Regions from separate parts of the Sphingobium sp. B8D3B genome, predicted to be linked through region 2. Evidence: predicted binding sites of a transcription regulator. Region 2 holds the regulator's gene; each other region holds the start of a gene.
What was found. The regulator LexA, encoded in region 2, represses DNA repair genes until DNA is damaged. The targets are predictions, from matches to a motif close to GTTCCNCNCTTGTTCT.
Positions count from the first base shown of each region.

Region 1: the regulator LexA is predicted to act here: its motif matches at 2,039-2,054, upstream of M2343_RS01265 (putative DNA modification/repair radical SAM protein).
Region 3: the regulator LexA is predicted to act here: its motif matches at 2,079-2,094, upstream of uvrA (excinuclease ABC subunit UvrA).
Region 4: the regulator LexA is predicted to act here: its motif matches at 2,478-2,493, upstream of M2343_RS08915 (ImuA family protein).

Region 1 is NZ_JAOQON010000001.1:278,472-282,840, forward strand. It holds gene M2343_RS01260 (UdgX family uracil-DNA binding protein) at 1-798, opposite strand, end outside; gene M2343_RS01265 (putative DNA modification/repair radical SAM protein) at 795-2,036, opposite strand; gene purC (phosphoribosylaminoimidazolesuccinocarboxamide synthase) at 2,227-3,006, shown strand; gene M2343_RS01275 (MauE/DoxX family redox-associated membrane protein) at 3,056-3,835, opposite strand; gene M2343_RS01280 (MerR family transcriptional regulator) at 3,904-4,308, shown strand; gene M2343_RS01285 (sensor histidine kinase) at 4,313-4,369, opposite strand, start outside.
Region 2 is NZ_JAOQON010000001.1:754,217-758,585, reverse strand. It holds gene M2343_RS03500 (DUF6984 family protein) at 1-243, opposite strand, end outside; gene M2343_RS03495 (GFA family protein) at 386-886, opposite strand; gene M2343_RS03490 (bestrophin family protein) at 1,080-1,976, shown strand; gene lexA (transcriptional repressor LexA) at 2,096-2,800, shown strand; gene M2343_RS03480 (ComEC/Rec2 family competence protein) at 2,825-4,369, opposite strand, start outside.
Region 3 is NZ_JAOQON010000001.1:1,947,165-1,951,533, forward strand. It holds gene M2343_RS09135 (TauD/TfdA dioxygenase family protein) at 1-77, opposite strand, end outside; gene M2343_RS09140 (hypothetical protein) at 199-573, opposite strand; gene M2343_RS09145 (Crp/Fnr family transcriptional regulator) at 727-1,503, shown strand; gene M2343_RS09150 (hypothetical protein) at 1,539-1,901, opposite strand; gene uvrA (excinuclease ABC subunit UvrA) at 2,102-4,369, shown strand, end outside.
Region 4 is NZ_JAOQON010000001.1:1,897,638-1,902,006, forward strand. It holds gene M2343_RS08900 (hypothetical protein) at 1-761, opposite strand, end outside; gene M2343_RS08905 (hypothetical protein) at 765-1,730, opposite strand; gene M2343_RS08910 (nuclear transport factor 2 family protein) at 1,757-2,212, opposite strand; gene M2343_RS08915 (ImuA family protein) at 2,496-3,269, shown strand; gene M2343_RS08920 (Y-family DNA polymerase) at 3,151-4,369, shown strand, end outside.

The DNA.
Region 1 (4,369 bases), 480 kb from region 2:
CTGAGCCTCGCGAGCCTGCGCGCCGGCAATCAGCGCGGGGATCAACGCGGCTTCCGGCAGGTTCTTCCAGTAGCGTCGAGGCATTTCCTTCACCATCATCGCCACCTTGAGCCGCGCGGGGTTGAAGATGGAGGCATAATAACGCTGCCAAAGCCCTTCGATCTCGTCTTCGCCAGGGGCATCCCGGGCGTCGGCGCCCGGCCCCTCCGCAAGCTGAGCGCCATCCCAGTGAAGGCTGAGATCGGGTGTCAGGATGGACCAGCGCTGGCCCGCAAACCGGTTTAGGAAAAACGGGGCATTGGCGCGCACGATGGCATGATCCGGCTCAAACCAGGCCACATAGCGGTCCGTTCCATTGGGATCATGGGCCAGCCGAAATCGCACGAACGCGCGCATCTTATGAATGTCGCGGCGCACCTGCCGCTCCAACTGCGTCAGGGCGTGCACATCAGCATCGCTCGTCTTTTCAAGCAGGTGTGGGTCGCTTTGCAGGCGCCACAGCAGGCGATAGAGCAGCGCCAACCGTGTATCCGAGCTGTGCAGGATCACCTTGCGGGCCAACCCGATGAAGCGCTTGTTGGCCGTGACCGCGCGGGGTGATGGAGCCGGTTCAGGCGTGTCTTTGGACGCGAACAAATCCCGCCCGCCGTCCGTTGCCGCTGCCCAGCGGATATGCTCCGGTGTGACGCCCTGCGAGACCAGGGCGCGGGCCAGATCACGCCAGGCATCGAAATCATGGGCATCTTCTATTTCGGCGCTGAAGAGCGCCGGTGGGTGCGGGACCGAGGCCGGCCTCACCCGAACAGTTCCATCTGGCGGGGCGGCGGGGCCAGTCGGGCGCGCAGGTTTGCCGTGTCGATCAAGCCAGTCGGGCGCCAGTCGGCCGTGACGATGAACGGCCGCAACTTCGTCACCGTGCGGGTGAGCCGGGCGAGATCATCCAGCCGGAGACGATGATGGCGGCGGGCTTGCAGGATGGCAGCCACCGCCCGCGTGCCCAGTCCTGGCACGCGCAACAGCTTCTCGCGCGAGGCCAGATTGATGTCGACCGGAAAATCCTGCCGGTGCCGCAAGGCCCAGGCCAGCTTGGGGTCAATGTCGAGCGCCAGCATCCCGTCATCGTTGGTCGCGGTCTGCACCTCGCTGGTCGAAAATCCGTAGAAGCGGATCAGCCAGTCGGACTGATAGAGCCGATGCTCGCGCATCAGCGGCGGTCGCTTGAGCGGCAGGACGGCGCTGGCATCGGGGATCGGGCTGAAGGCGGAATAATAGACGCGGCGCAGGCGATGGCGGTCGTACAATTCGCTGGCCCGGCCGATGATCTGCGTGTCGCTGGCGCCATCCGCGCCGACGATCATCTGGGTAGATTGGCCGGCGGGCGCGAACATCGGCGCATGTTTGAAGCGTTTGCGCGCATCCTTCGCCTCGACCATGGCCGAACCGAGCCGCGCCATCGCGCCTTCGATCTGCCCGCCATTCTTGTCGGGCGCCAAATCGGTCAGACCGCGCTCGGTCGGCAGTTCGACATTGATCGAGACGCGATCGGCCCAGCGACCGGCCTGTTCGACCAACATGCGATCGGCCTCGGGAATGGTCTTGAGGTGGATATAACCTTTGAAGCCATGATCCTCCCGCAACGCGCGCGCGACCTCGATCAACTGCTCCATCGTGTGGTCGGCAGACTTGATGATGCCGGAGGAGAGGAACAGGCCCTCGATATAATTGCGCCGGTAGAAGTTGAGCGTCAGCTCGACCACTTCCTGGGCCGTGAAGCGCGCGCGCCGCACATTCGAGCTCTTGCGATTGACGCAATAATGGCAGTCGAAAATGCAATGATTGGTGAGCAAGATCTTGAGCAGCGAGATGCAGCGCCCATCCGGCGCATAAGCATGGCAGATGCCCATGCCTTCGGTCGAGCCGATCCCCTTGCCGTCGCGACTGTTGCGCTTGGCGGTCCCGGAGGATGCGCAGGAAGCATCATATTTCGCGGCGTCCGCAAGGATCGCCAAGCGGTCGGTAATCGTCTCCTGTTTCATTTGTTCTTTATATGTTCCAGCGTAATGCCCGGCAAGCGCCGAGCGGGCCAGCCCGGCTCGGTTCGTCTGAAAATTGCACTGCCATGTGCCTTGCGCTATGCGCTGACGGAGAGCCCCGGTGTCCGCTGATCCTCGCTGATTCGCGCCGCCGGGGCCTTGATTTTTACAACTGATGAGTAGGCACCCGCACATGTCCCGTCGTCGCCAGATTTATGAGGGCAAGGCGAAGATCCTCTATGAAGGTCCTGAACCCGGCACGCTGATCCAGTATTTCAAGGATGATGCGACTGCCTTCAATGCGCAGAAGAAGGGGACCATCTCCGGGAAGGGTGTGCTGAATAACCGGATTTCCGAGCATGTCTTCACGCTGCTCGCGAACATCGGCGTGCCCACCCACTTCATCAAGCGGCTCAACATGCGCGAGCAGCTCATTCGTCAGGTGGAGATCGTGCCGATCGAGGTCGTGGTGCGCAATGTCGCCGCTGGCTCGCTCTCCACCCGGCTGGGCATTGAAGAGGGCACGCAGCTCCCCCGCACGCTCATCGAATATTATTACAAGGATGATGCGCTCGGCGATCCGCTGATCACCGAAGAGCATATCGCCTGCTTCGGCTGGGCGAGCCAGGAAGAGATGCACGACATCGCCGACATGGCGATCCGCGTAAACGACTTCATGAGCGGCTTGTTCGCCGGCATCGGTATCCGTCTGGTCGACTTCAAGCTGGAGTTCGGCCGCATCTGGGATGGCGATTTCTCGCGTATCATCCTGGCCGACGAGATCAGCCCCGATGGCTGCCGCTTGTGGGATATGGCCACCAACGAGAAGCTGGACAAGGACCGCTTCCGCCGCGATCTCGGCGGTGAGGTCGAGGCCTATCAGGAGGTCGCCCGCCGCCTTGGCCTGCTGCCCGAGGGCCTTGAGAACGACGTTCTCGATCTGGAAAGCCACCGCAAGAAGCGCGGCAAGTAAGAGGCGTTTCGGGCCGGGCGCTCATCAGCGGCGCCCGGCACCCGCGCCTTTACATCGGCGCGCCGGGAAGTACCCAGGCATTGAGGCCCATCCACAGGGCCATGGCGACCATGAACAAGTCTTCGGTGAACGACACGAAGCCGAGTGGCACATTGGTCCCGCCGCCGACGCAGGCACATTTGAGGCTGCGTTTCTCCACATAGACGGCCTTGTAGATCGAGACCGCGCCGATGCCGCCGATGAACGCGGCGACTGGTACCGAGAGCCAGGGCAGGGCCCCCGCGAGCATCAGCACGCCGGCGCCCAATTGGGCGAACGGATAGATTGAGGCATAGGGCACCCATTTGCGGGCCAGCAGATCATAGCCCAGGAACATGGTCGCGAACCGATCCACATCCTGCAGCTTGAGCATCGCCAGTAGGATCATCGTCGTGGAGATGAAACGCTCGAGGGTGAGCAGGCTGAGCAGCGGCGCGGCCGTCAACAGATCGATCGTCAGCGCGATCAGCGCCGCGACAGCGAACACGACCAGAACAGGCGTATAGCTCGTCGCGTTCGGATCTTTGACGCTCAGGCCCAGGAAGCGGCGCAAGTCATCATGGCCACCGATCCGCTGACCGTCGATGAACACCTGCGGCGTCGTGGTCACATAATGCTCGGCCTTGAACGCCTCCTGCTGGGCGCGGGTTTCGATCCAGCGATCCTCGACATCATAGCCTTTGCCGCGCAGCAGGTGCAGCGCCTTGAGGCCATACGGGCAGATGTGGCCGGGCATCACCATCCGATAGAGAACGGCCTTACGGCTGCTCGTGGCGCGGGGTTCAGGCATTGACGCTCATCCTTGCTGAGAAGTCCATGCACCCCATATAGGGTCTGTACCACGGTACGGAGTCAAGCATGGCGGCGATGAGCATTTCGGGTCTGGCGAAAGCCGGCGGTGTGGGGGTCGAGACGATCCGCTTCTATCAGCGCAAGGACTTGCTCCCCACGCCCGAGAAGCAGGCCGGCAACGACCTGTCCGGGGGCATAAGGCGCTATGGTGAGGAGGATGTCCGGCGGCTGCGCTTCATTCGAGCGGCGCAGCAGGCCGGCTTTACGCTGGAGGAAATCCGCACGCTGTTGTCGCTGGACGCGGGGCAGGATCGTGCCCGCGCGCGCGCCTTGGCGGAAGAGCGGCTGGTCCAGCTCGATGAAAAGATCGCGCAATTGGAAGCGGCCCGCGCCTCGCTGCGCCAACTCGCGCGGACCTGTGCCCGTTCCGAAGAAGGGCCGTGCCCGATCCTGCAATCCTTCGGCGTGTGAGGCCTTATCCGGCGGGGAGGCGCAGGCGTACCATCAGGCCGCCGAGGTCCTCGCTCTCGTC
Region 2 (4,369 bases):
GTCCAGAATCAACCCAACCCTAACTTGCATCCCATCTTCGTCGTAAAAGCCGCAAGAGCCAGCCTCGCCTCCATATGTGCGTTCGAGCTTTTGCGATACAAATGACAGGCTTCCCATCCCGCCATCATCCATCTCCTCAACGAGAAGCTCAGGCGGTAGGGCGTTACTGCACTCGTTCACCTCCCAAAGGTAGGCAACCAAGGCCCGCTCTTCAGGCTTAAGAGGGCGAGGTGCAGAGTGCATTTAACGTCAAATAAGGGATTCAATATTGACTGCAATGACATGGTATCTGGACAGACAGGTTTTAAGATTGCCGATGATAGCTGACGTTCTTGCCACCAACCCACTTCACGGCCGCCCCTGGAAGCGTCCCGCCCGAACCGTCCTACTCAATCCATTGCCCATGCGTCCGGTGCCAGTCCTCCAGCCCCTCGTCAGGATAGGTATCGAAGCACTGTTCATCCGGCCCGATCTGCGGCCTGACCCAGTTCGCCTTTGATCCGAGCATCATGTGCACGAGCGACGGCGCCTTGGGCAAATCGCTGTCGATCGCGGAAGCGAAAGGGTGGAGCAGCTCGGGATACTCCGGGCTGAACACCCAGAGCGCGCTCGCACAGGCCGGGCAGAAGTGCCGCTCGCCGGTACTGACGCGGCATCCGCCCTCGCCCCCACCGCCGCCGTCGTCGAGCGTGGCGTGATAGACGGCGGTCTCGCCTTCCACCTTGAGCGTGCGCTTGTCGGCGTGGAGATTGATGGCATAGCCGCCACCGCCGGCGGTCTTGCGGCAGATCGAGCAATAGCAACGCAGAAATGGCACCGGCGCGTGGCTGTCGACGGAAAAGCGCACGGCGCCGCATCGACAGGAACCTTCGAGCTTGAGGGGCATGGCACAGTCCTCCCTTGTGATCGTCTCTCAAGCTGAACCGCTGCCCTCCCCGCCGGTTCCCTCAGCGTCCATCGCGCGCTTCCCCTTGCGGCCACTTAATCCTTGATCTGCGCGCGCATCCTCCGCATGGCGAGCGCGCCCGGTGCCCGGCCCATGTCCGGTGGCCGCGTGCCCTGGCAGGAGATGTCCGCCCGTGATCGTTCGCAACCGCCTTGGCTTGCTCGAAGTGCTGTTCGCCTATCGCGGCACGATCATGCCGCATATCCAGCATCGGCTGGCAGGCATCGCCGTGGCCAGCGTGGCGGCCATTCTGGCAGCGCGCGCCTGGCCAGGGCTATTCGCGCAGATCAGCGGCATTCCATTCGCCCTGATCGGCCTGTCGCTCTCCATCTTCATGAGTTTCCGCAACAGTGCCTGTTATGATCGCTGGTGGGAGGGCCGCAAGCAATGGGGCGCGCTGATCATCGCGAGCCGCTCCTTCGCGCGGCTCACTTCCTCGCTGCCTGAGGAGGAACGCACCCCGCTGCTCCGCGGCATCTGCGGCTTCACCAACGGCCTCGCCGCCCGCCTGCGGCAGCACGACGAGGCTGCCGCGATCGGCCGGTGGGTGAACGATGGACCGTGGCGCACCTCCCCGAACCCGACCGACACCGTGCTCTACGAGATGGGCGCGCACTGCCTGCGCCTGTCCGCGGATGAAAAGATCAACCCGATCCACCACTCGCTCATCGAAGGCCAACTCAAGGCGCTCAGCGATGTGCAGGCGGCCTGTGAGCGGATCGCCAGCACGCCGGTGCCGTTCACCTATTCGCTCATCCTCCACCGCACGACCTACGTCTTCTGCTTGTTGCTGCCCTTCGCCCTGGCGGGCTCGCTGGGCTGGTGGGCCCTCATTCCGGTGCTGGTGGCGAGCTATACCTTCTTCGGGCTGGACGCCTTGGGCGATCAGCTGGAAGACCCGTTCGGCTATGATCCCAACGATTTGCCGCTCGATGCGATGACGCGGACGGTGGAACGCGAAATGCTCGCCCGCCTCGGCGCGACCGACCTCCCCGCACCCATCGCGCCCGATCAGCACATCCTGACCTGATTGCTTGCTAGCGCGAGGCTGGAGCGCACCGAAACCTGAGATATTTGGCCGATCCGTGTTGACGTGGCTCGATTCGTTTCCTAAACGTTCTCCGTCCGTTCCATATTGGGGAACCACTCATGTTGACCGCCAAGCAACAGCAACTGCTCAGCTACATCAAGCAGCATCTCGATCAGGGTGGCGTCTCGCCCAGTTTCGAGGAGATGAAGGAGGCGCTGGACCTCAAATCGAAGTCCGGCATCCATCGGCTGATCAGCGCGCTGGAAGAGCGCGGCTTCATCCGCAGGCTGCCCAATCGTGCGCGGGCGCTCGAAATCCTCAAACTGCCCGATGGTATGCCCGTGGCGGAGCGGACGGAAGAGCCGGCGGCGGCCACCAACGTGACCCCGCTGCGCAAGGCGCCCACCCCGCCGGCGCGGACGATCCCCATCGCCGCCAATGACGTGATCGAAATTCCGCTGCATGGGCGCATCGCTGCCGGTCTTCCCATCGAGGCGATGGAGAGCGACACCATGTTGCCGGTCCCGGCCGCGTTGCTGGGCGCCGGCGATCATTACGCTCTGGAAGTCTCCGGTGACTCGATGATCGAAGCGGGGATTTTCGACGGTGACTTCGCGCTGATCCAGCGGACCGAGACGGCGCGGGATGGCCAGATCGTCGTGGCCCTCATCGACGAGAATGAAGCGACGCTCAAATATTTCCATCATGAGGGCCGCAAGGTGCGGCTCGATCCTGCCAATCGCGACCATGAGCCGCAAACCTATGAGGCGCGGCAGGTGCGCATTCAGGGCCGGCTCGCGGGGCTATTGCGGCGTTATAACTGAGGCGGGCTATATGGGACGCCGGCTCTAGCGCGAGCCGGTGCCCGCTATCCAGGGATGGCGACTGCGCGGGTCGTGGCCCGGCACGATCTCCCGGCTGTCGAGCAGGATCAGTGCGCCGCCCATAGCGCTCAGCGCTGGCCGATCCAGCTTTGCCCAGCGCGGCACACATCCGGGCGGCAGGCGTCGGTCGGCGATCACAAGATCAGCCTGTGCGCAGGCGGCCACCAGCTCGGGATAGGGAACAAGCAGGCGCGAGCGACTGATCAGCAGGTGGACCGGCGGCTGACCGGCACGGCCCGGCAATGTCATCGCGCACATGTCCCGCGTGCATCGGGTGTCCGGCGCCTGCGCGAGGGACGCAAACTCGCCGTCATAAGCGCTCGCCTCGGCCAAAGTCGTCCGAACATAGTCCCCGCTCCGGTCCCGCAACAGCGCCATGCGCCCGTCGCCCAGGCGCACCGCCACATGATGGCCGTCGGCGGTGACGAGCACGTCGGCGGACGGTGCCAGAAATATCAGGAAAAAGCCGACCGCCGCCAGAGGCAGGCCCCACCAACGCAGCGCCGTGTGCCAGAGCATCAGCCACAAGAGGCCGATCATGGCGAGCGCAAAGGCCAGTCCACTGGAGACGGGCAGCGACAGCGTGGCAAAGGGCTGACTGGCGACAGTATGCGCGATCCACAGCAGGGACTTGAGCGCCACACCGACCACCCACCAGACCGGCGCCCCCAGCCCCACAGCGTCGAGCACCAGCGCGAGCACCTCAGCCGGCATCACCACGAAACTGGTCAGCGGAATGGCAATCATATTGGCCGCAGCGCCAAGCAGGCCCGAGCGATGAAAATGAGCGAAGGCAATCGGCGTCAGCACCAGCTCCACCAGCAAACCTGTCGCCAGCAAGGCGCCGAGGCTGCGGGTCCAGCGCTTTATCCGCCCCTCATCACGTCGCTCGAACAGCCGCCGTGCGGGGGGATATTCGTAAAGCGCCACGATTGCGGTCACGGCAACGAAGCTCATCTGGAAGCTGGGGCCGATGACAGCCTCCGGCCAGAAGATCATTACGATCAGCGCGCCGGTCGCGATCAAGCGCAGCCCGATGGCCTCACGCCCCAGGGCCATGCCCGCGATCACCAGCAGAGCGGCAATGCACGAGCGGATCGTCGGCACCTGCGCCCCGGTGAACACAGTGTATCCGATGCCCGCCGCGCCACCCACGCAGGCGGCGATCATCAGCACCGGCCAGCGCAGCGCAAAGGTCGGCGACAGCGCAAGCAGACTGACCATGATGAGAATCACGCCGCCGATCAGCGCGGAGACGTGCAAGCCACTGATCGAGAGCAGATGGGCGAGCCCGCTGCGCCGCATCGCGTCCGCATCCGCCTCACTGATCCAGTTCTGATTGCCCGTGGCGAGCGTGATCGCGATCGTCCCTTCCGGCCCCGGCAACCGGGCGGCGATGTGATGGGCGAGAGTCGCGCGCGCATCCCCGCCAGCGGTTGCCGCATCGAGGCGCTGCACTTTGCCGAGTGCCCGCCCGGTAGCGCCGAGGCCGGAAAAATAGGCCGTCCG
Region 3 (4,369 bases), 1.2 Mb from region 2:
TCCAGCGGCTTGCTGATGTCCACGCCAGAAATCTCGGCGCCGAAACGGGGGGTGATGGGTGTGGCCGTGATCGTCATCAGTCTATCCTGCTCCTGAGGAGGCCGATAGTAGCACAATCATTAGCATGGTCAAGTATTCGCCACGCTTGGAATGCGCCCTGCTTCGCCAGCCTCGCGTCACGGCGATAGCGCCTCCCGCCTAGCTTTTCGAGGCTTTCATGCTGGCAAGAACCTCGCGCAGGGCGCTCAGCCCCGCCGGCTTGGGAAGCATCGGCCAATCCCTGGTGCCATCGCCCAGATAGCTGCTGTCCGGATAGCCGCTCATCACCACAAACGGGATTTTGCGGGCCTCCAGTTCCATCAGCACCGGCTCCGAGGTTTCGCCGCCCAGATTATAATCGACGATCGCGCCGGTGATATTGCCGCTTTCCAGAGCTGTAATCGCCTGGCTTACTGTGGCGACGGGATAGACCTCATCCGCCCCCAATTCGCGCAACGTCAACTCAAGGTCGAGCGCGATAAGCATTTCATCTTCAAGCAAAAGAACATTCAGCATCCCCGGTTCCTCGAACATTCAACGAGAGGCGCCGGCCTGCCCCTGTTACTGACCCTTTGCGGCCCGTTTACTATCATGAACGCGGCTCTGCGGTGCCTCTATGCGCGGTGAGTTGATGGATGTCTGTTCACTTTTGAACATAGACGGGAACTGCGGCGGGGGCTGATCGTTATGCATCGCATGCACGACATCGTCTCGCCCGGCATCGATCATAACAATCTGGTGGCAGCGCTGAACCCTGCCGATCTGGCCCTGATGGCCAAAGTGGCGCGTGTCGTGCGCCTGCCCACGGGCGCGACCCTGTACGACCCCGGCGATACCGTGGTGGCCGCTTATTTCCCGCTTGGCGATGCGGTCGCGACATTCCACGTCCTGATGGACGATGGCTCGTCGGTCGAGATCGCTATGGTCGGCCGTGAGGGCGCGGTTGGCGGCATTGTCAGCAGCGGGCGGCTCGCGGCCTATTCCCGCTCCTGCGTGATGCATGGCGGCTATTTCGCCCGGTTCGATTCTGCGACGCTGGAGACGCTGAAAGCGAGTTCTCCCGCTATTCGCGATCTGCTCAGCCGCTATGCGGACTGTCTGCTCGCCCAGATTTTTCAGTCGGTCGCGTGTAACGCCGTCCACAGCCTGGAGATGCGGGCGGCCAAATGGCTGACGGCCGCTGTCGATCGCACCGGCAACAATCAGGTGATGATGACGCAGGAGGAGTTCGGCTCCCTGCTCGGCATTGCGCGCAGCTATGCCAGCCGCCTGATCAAGAGCTTCAAGACCGACGGGCTCGTCCAGACCCGGCGCGGCTCGCTCGTCGTGCTGGATGCGGATCGGCTGCGTCAGCGCGCCTGTTCATGCAACGATATGGTGCGCACCCATTTCGATCACGTGCTGGCGGGCGTCTATCCAGACCCCGCCGAGCTTGAGCATCTGGTCCACGACGTCAGCCCCTAGCGTTTGCCCGGAGGTGACGCGCGGGAGATGGTCTCCTACTTTCTGGTCTTCGGCGGAAGCGGCGCGCATTTGGTCTTGTCGCCAGCCAGACAGGCCGCGACATCCGCTTCCCACTTCGCCCGCGCCTCAGCGGCCTGCGCCTGTTCGGCGGCGATCTCTGCATCCCGCGCCGCCAGCGCGTCGCGATAGGTCTGTTCACGCGCGGCCTGCTCGTCGGCAATGGCCTTCTTCTGCGCCTCGAAATCGCTCATCTGCTGCGCAGCCAGCTTTGCCTGCTCGGCATGGAGCACACGCCGCTCTTCCTGCTCCTGCGGCGTGTCCTGCGCCAGCGCGACGGTGGCCGAGACCATCATGGTGGCTCCAAGGGTCGCCAGTCGTGCGTAACGTGCCAGGGTCATGTCGTTCTCCGTCGTCTGTCGGGCCGGGCATTCCACGCCACGGCCTGCTGGTACAATGATTAAGATCAAGACTCGATGCACGCGCAATCGCGCGAATGTCCGTCGGGCCATCTCGCATCTGGCCTCGGGCGATCCTATCTGTGCCTCTGGCTGAACCTTGCCGCTGGATTCCCTTCAGGAACAGAGATAGAACACCGCCCATGAGCCTTACCCATATTTCGGTGCGCGGCGCGCGCGAGCATAATCTCAAGGGCATTGACGTGGATCTGCCGCGCGATGCGCTGGTCGTCATCACGGGCCTCTCCGGCAGCGGCAAGTCGAGCCTCGCCTTCGACACCATCTATGCCGAGGGGCAGCGGCGCTATGTGGAGTCTCTCTCCGCTTATGCGCGCCAGTTTCTGGAGATGATGCAGAAGCCGGATGTTGAGCATATCGACGGCCTCTCGCCGGCCATCTCGATCGAGCAGAAGACCACGAGCCGCAACCCGCGCTCCACGGTCGCGACCGTGACCGAGATCTACGACTATATGCGCCTACTGTGGGCGCGCGTGGGCGTGCCTTACTCCCCCGCCACCGGCCTACCGATCAGCGCGCAGACGGTCAGCCAGATGGTCGACCGCGTACTGGCGCTGCCGGAGGGGACGCGGGTCTATCTGCTCGCCCCGGTCGTGCGGGGCCGCAAGGGCGAGTATCGCAAGGAACTGGCCGAATGGCAGCGGGCCGGCTTCACCCGCGTGCGCATCGATGGCGAATTCTACCCCATCGAGGAAGCCCCCGCGCTCGACAAGAAGTACAAGCACGACATCGAGGTGGTGGTGGACCGCGTAGTGGTCCGCGAGGATATGGCGCAGCGGCTGGCCGAGAGCTTCGAGACGGCGCTCAAGCTGGCTGAGGGGCTGGCTTATGTGGATTTGGCTGAGGGGACAGTGGCGTCTCTCCTTAACCCCTCCCTTTCAAGGGAGGGGCAAGGGGTGGGTGATGGCGGCTCAATGCCGTCATCGGAAGTCACGGGCGCGACGCAGCAGCCCCACCCCAACCCCTCCCCTGAAGGGGAGGGGCTGAAAAAAGGCATGAAAAACGCCGGCATTCCGGCCAACCGCATCATCTTCAGCGAAAAATTCGCATGCCCGGTCAGCGGCTTCACCATTCAGGAGATCGAGCCGCGCCTGTTCTCGTTCAACGCGCCGCAGGGCGCCTGCCCGGCCTGCGACGGCCTTGGCGAGAAGCTGGAGTTCGACGAGCAGCTCGTCGTCCCCAATGAGGCGCTGACGCTCAAAAAGGGCGCGATCGTGCCCTGGGCCAAGTCCAATCCGCCGAGCCCTTATTACATGCAGGTGCTCGCCTCCCTCGCCAAGGCCTTCGGCTTCAGCCTGGAGACGCCGTGGAGCGAACTGCCGGGCGAGGTGCGCCTCATCATCCTGCACGGCACGGGCGGCAAGCCGGTCACCCTCACCTTCCAGGATGGGCGCAAGAGCTACAGCGTCTCCAAACCGTTCGAGGGCGTGATCGGCAATCTCAACCGCCGGATGCTGCAGACGGACAGCGCCTGGATGCGCGAGGAGCTGGGCAAGTTCCAGACCGCGCAGCCCTGCGAAACCTGCGGCGGCGCGCGCCTAAAGCCCGAGGCGCTGGCCGTGAAGGTCGCGATGCAGGACATCGCCACCCCGACCCGCATGAGCGTGGTGGATGCGCTGGCCTGGTTCACCGCCCTGCCCCAGCATCTGACCGACCAGCAGAACCAGATCGCCAAGGCCATCCTCAAGGAGATCATCGAGCGGCTCGGCTTCCTCAACAATGTCGGCCTCGATTACCTGAATCTCGATCGCACCAGCGGCACGCTCTCGGGTGGCGAGAGCCAGCGCATCCGCCTCGCCAGCCAGATCGGCTCGGGCCTCTCCGGCGTGCTCTATGTGCTGGATGAGCCGAGCATCGGCCTCCACCAGCGCGACAACGACATGCTGCTCGTGACGCTCAAGCGCCTGCGCGATCTCGGCAACACCGTCATCGTCGTGGAGCATGATGAGGACGCGATCCGCGCGGCCGACCATATCGTGGACATGGGGCCGGGCGCCGGCGTGCATGGCGGCGAGATCGTCGCGCAGGGCACGCTGGCCGATGTGCTGGCGACGCAGGGCTCGCTCACCGCCGATTATCTCAACGGCACGCGGGAAATCCCCGTCGCCGCCAAGCGCCGCAAGGGCAGCGGCAAGAAGCTGACCGTGAAGAATGCCCGCGCGAACAATCTCAAGGGCGTCAGCGCGTCCATCCCGCTCGGCACCTTCACCTGCATCACCGGCGTCTCCGGCTCGGGCAAGTCCAGCTTCACCATCGACACGCTCTATGCCGCCAGCGCCCGCGCGCTGAATGGCGCCCGCGTCATCGCCGGCGCGCATGACAAGATCGAGGGGCTGGAGCATCTCGACAAGGTGATCGACATCGATCAGTCGCCCATCGGCCGCACCCCGCGC
Region 4 (4,369 bases), 1.1 Mb from region 2:
CCGAACAGCACCTGCTGTTCCTCATCCACCACCAGAGTGCGGCGCGGCTCGACCTTATCGAGCGTATCGAACAGATGCGCCTCCACCTGCGCCTGACAGCTCATGCTGCCGAAATGCGGCAGCGGTTTGCCGGGTATGGGCGTGATGGGATAGGCCAGTTGCGGATTGCCGCTCATCGGCATCCGGTTTTCGATCCGCTGGCAATCCGGCGCGAAATGATCGCCCTTGTTGCGCAGCATATTATCGAAATTCCGGTCGGCCAGTGCGATCATCTCGGCGCGGGACAGGCGCTCGCGCTTGGGCACGATGGTGCGCAGACCCGCTCTGACCTCGGTCGGCATGGAGGGATGCTGCGGCGCGAATGACCGGCCGATCACCGTCTCGGCTTCCGCGATCCGCCCGGCGACGATCTTGAGGCGGGTGGCATAGCCGACGGTCTTGCCGGCCTCTTTCACTTCTCCCAGCACCGCGACTTGCCCGGCGTGCACATCGGCTGCCCGCGCCTGGTAGCTGCTATAGCCATCCGTCGTCTGCCAGAGCCCCTCGCCCGGCGCCACCGGCACGCCATTCTCGGTGGCGCGGAAGTCCGGTGCGAGATCGAGACCGGCCGGTGTGCCCTGCTCGACGGCGGCAAGATAGCGGTCCACATGCGCATAGAGGCAGGCGCGGTCGCACGCAGGCGCGGCCTCCCGTGCCAGCGTCGGCAAGCCAGTGGAGAGCAGCAGCGCGAGGGCGGTGGCACGCCATGCAAAGCGGATCATCGCTCAGTTCTCCCCGCCGGACCGGGCATCGCGCAGATCGCCCTGCCAGCCGCTGTCTGCCTCATAAGGCGCGAATTTGAAGATCGCCTCGACCTCGTGAATCTTGCCGCTGCGCACGCCGAGGATTTCCGCATTGAGCAGCGAGACCGGCTGGCGCGGCTTGTCATGGCAGATGGTGCCATAGCCGGGGATCTCGTTGCACCGGCCGTTCTTGTACCAGCGCATAACATAGACGCCGAAGACGAGCTGCTTCTCTTCATCGAGCAGGAGGAAGCGGCGCGGCTCGACCGCGTCGAGCTGGTCGAACAGGTGCAGGCTGATCTGCTGGCCGCAGCCCATGCTGCCGAAATGCGGCTTGGGCACGCCGGGGATCGTGCCGATGGGATAGTTGAGCTCCGCATTGCCGCTCATCGCCATGCGGTTCTCGATGCGCTGGCAATCCTCCGCATAGGGGGAGCCGTCGGCCGCGAGCAGCGCGTCGAAATTGGCATTGGCCGTTTGGATCATCTGCTGGCGGGTCAGCCGCTCGGCGGGCGGAACGATCTTGCGGAACGACGCGCGCGGCGCCGGCACGATGGATGTGCCGGGCACCCGCCCGCGCCCGAGAATCGTCTCCACCTCGGTGATCTGGCGATCCGCCACCTTGAGGCGCAGCGCGATGGTGACCTTGCCCTCCCCTTCCAGCACCTCGCCGATATAGCCGACGGTGCCGCTCACCGGATCGGCGAGGTCGATGCGATAGGTGCCGAGGCCGGTCGCCGTCTGCCACAGGCCCGCGCCGAGACGGACCTCCTGCGCATCCTCCGTCGCGCGATATTGCGCTGCCATCGGCGCCCGAGCGGGCGCGCGCGCGACCATCGCGGCCAGATATTGGTCCATGATCTCGGTGAGGCAGGTGCGATCACAGGCCGCCGGTGCCGCAGGCCCGGCAGCCATTGCCGGGGCGGCGGGCAGGAGCGCGGCCATCATGGCCAGCCCCCGGATGGGACGCGCGATCATGGCTGCACGGGACGCGGGCGGGGCCGGATGCGGGTGATCTTGCCGCATGGAATCTCGTAGAGCAGCACGCCGCGCAGCCGCCAGTCATCACCCGCCTTCAAGGGCCGTGAGCCAAAGTCCGGCCAGTCGCTGGTGGCCTGGAAATGTGCTTCCAGATCGACCGTCGCGCCCTGCGGTTGCACCTCAATGGCGTGCGGGGTCACATGCTCCTGCAGCCCACGGGCATCGACGTCGCGATAGAAGGCGATGATCGCCTCGCGCCCCTTGAGATCGGGCCATTTGCCGCCTTTCACCAACACGACATCGGGGTCGTAATAGCTGGTGAAGCAGGCATAATCGCGCGCATTGAAACAAAGGAAATAGCGCTCGAAATCGGCCTTGGTCATGCCCGGCGACGGGCAATTCTCGGCCGCCACAGCCGTTTGGGCGAGCGATCCGAACAGAGCAAGCATAAGCGCTTTGCCGACGGCTGACCTGAACCGCATCCCCTGTGACCTCCCCCTCATGACGCACATCCGCATGCAGCGGATAAATCGTGATACGTCGTTGTAGTTTATTCCGTCCTGCAGGTCTGCCTTGTCAAGCGAAATGCCCGGCGAGGAACCGCCTTTGCGATACTCTGTCGCAGGCGTGACGGAGCAATGATCGTTCGACTCCAGTGGCTTGGGCCGCGATCGGACAAGCTGCCGGAACGATCCCTTGACCCTGCTCAGAATAGGAACATAATAGGAACATATGAGACTCGCCCCTGCCCTTTTGTGCGATCACGCGATGCCGGATGCCCCCTCCCGAAAGGCGTTCGGCATCGCCGCGATCGATACGCTGCTGGGCGGCGGGCTGGCGCGCGGGCGGGTGCATGAAGTCTATGCGGCAGAGGTGGACGATGTCGCGGCAGCGGCGGGTTTCGTCGTCTCGCTGGCGACAGGTTTGAGCGAGGCCGAGGGCAAGGTGCTATGGCTCCGCGAGCGACAGGCGAGCCGAAAAGGCGGCGTGGCGCAGGGCCATGGCTGGGCCGAACTGGGCGGCGCCCCCGGTCTGGGGCTGATCGGCACCGTCAGGGACGGCATGGACCTGCTGCGTGCGGCCGTGGATGCCTTGCGCTGCTCCGGTCTAAGCGCAGTCGTGTTGGAAGGCTGGGGCTCGATGCCCGCGCTGGACCTGACCGCCAGCCGCCGCCTGACTCTGGCGGCAGAGAAATCCGGCGTGACATTGCTGCTGCTGCGCCCGGACGCGCCGCCCGTGCCCAGCGCGGCACAGACCCGCTGGCAGGTGGCCGCCGCACCTTCGCTCGCGCTGCCGGGCAATGCGCCCGGACTGCCGACCTTCGATGTGACCTTGCTGCGCCAACGTTCCGGCCCTTGCGGCCTTTCCTGGCGGCTGGAGTGGGACCGTGACCGACGCTTGTTCCGTGAAGCGGCGCTATCTGGCGCTGTGGTTTCCGCTCCTGCCCACAGAAAGGCTGCGGATTCAGCAGGGGATCGACAGCGCGGGGACCGGCGGGCAGCCTAACGGGCCGCTGGTTCTCGTCGCCAAGATCAAGGGCGCATTGCGGCTGTGCGCCGTCGATGCGCAGGCCCACGCGCTCGGCATCTTGCCGGGCCAGACGCTGGCCGATGCCCGCGCGCTGCAGCCCGACCTCATCGTGGCCGACATGGACGAAGAGGCCGACCGTCACTGGCTGCAGCGGCTGGCCCGGCATTGCATCGCCTGGTCACCGCATGTCACCCTCGCCCCGCCCGATGGGATAACGCTGGATATTGCGGGAAGCGACCATCTGTTCGGCGGCGAGGCAGGCCTGGCCGCGCAGGCCGAGGATGCCTTCGCCGCGATTGGCATGAGCGTGCGCATGGCCACAGCCTCCACCGCGCAGGGCGCGCAGGCGCTGGCCCGTCATGCCCGCCTGCCCGTCACCAGCGAGCGGGAGGCGCTGCGGGCGCTGCCCGTGCTGGCGCTGGGGCTGGACGAAGAGGCGACGCTCGCCTTGCGCCGCGCCGGGCTAAAGACCATCGGCGATCTGGCGTCGCGGGCCGCCGCCAGCATCGCCGCGCGATTCGGGGCGGACGCGGTGACTGCCTTGCGCCGCCTGCTGGGCGAGGAACAGGCGCCGATCGATCCGCTCGCACAGCCCGAGCCACTCCATTTCGAGCGCCGTTTTGCCGAGCCGGTTGCCTTGCAGGCCAGCATCGCCGGCTGTTTTCTCGACCTGCTGCGCGAGGCGGCCCGGACACTCGATGAGCGCGGACTGGGTGGCCGGCGCTTTGTCCTGACATTGTTCCGCAGCGATGGGGCGCGCCATCGGCTGGCGATCGAGACCGGTCTGCCCACGCGCGATCCGGCGCCGGTGTTGCGCCTGTTCGACGAGCGCATCGGGACGCTGGCCGATCCGCTCGACCCCGGCTTTGGCTATGACCGCATCACCTTGTTCCTGCCCGTTACCGAGCCGCTCGGCACCAGCCAGCCGGCTCTGGATGGCAGCGAGCAGGATGCCGGCGCGCTGGCCGATCTGATCGACCGGTTGAGCACCCGCCTGGGGCCAGCCAGCCTGTGTCGTCTTGAGCCGCAGGACAGCCATATTCCCGAACAGGCGCAGCTTGCCTTGCCGGCGATCC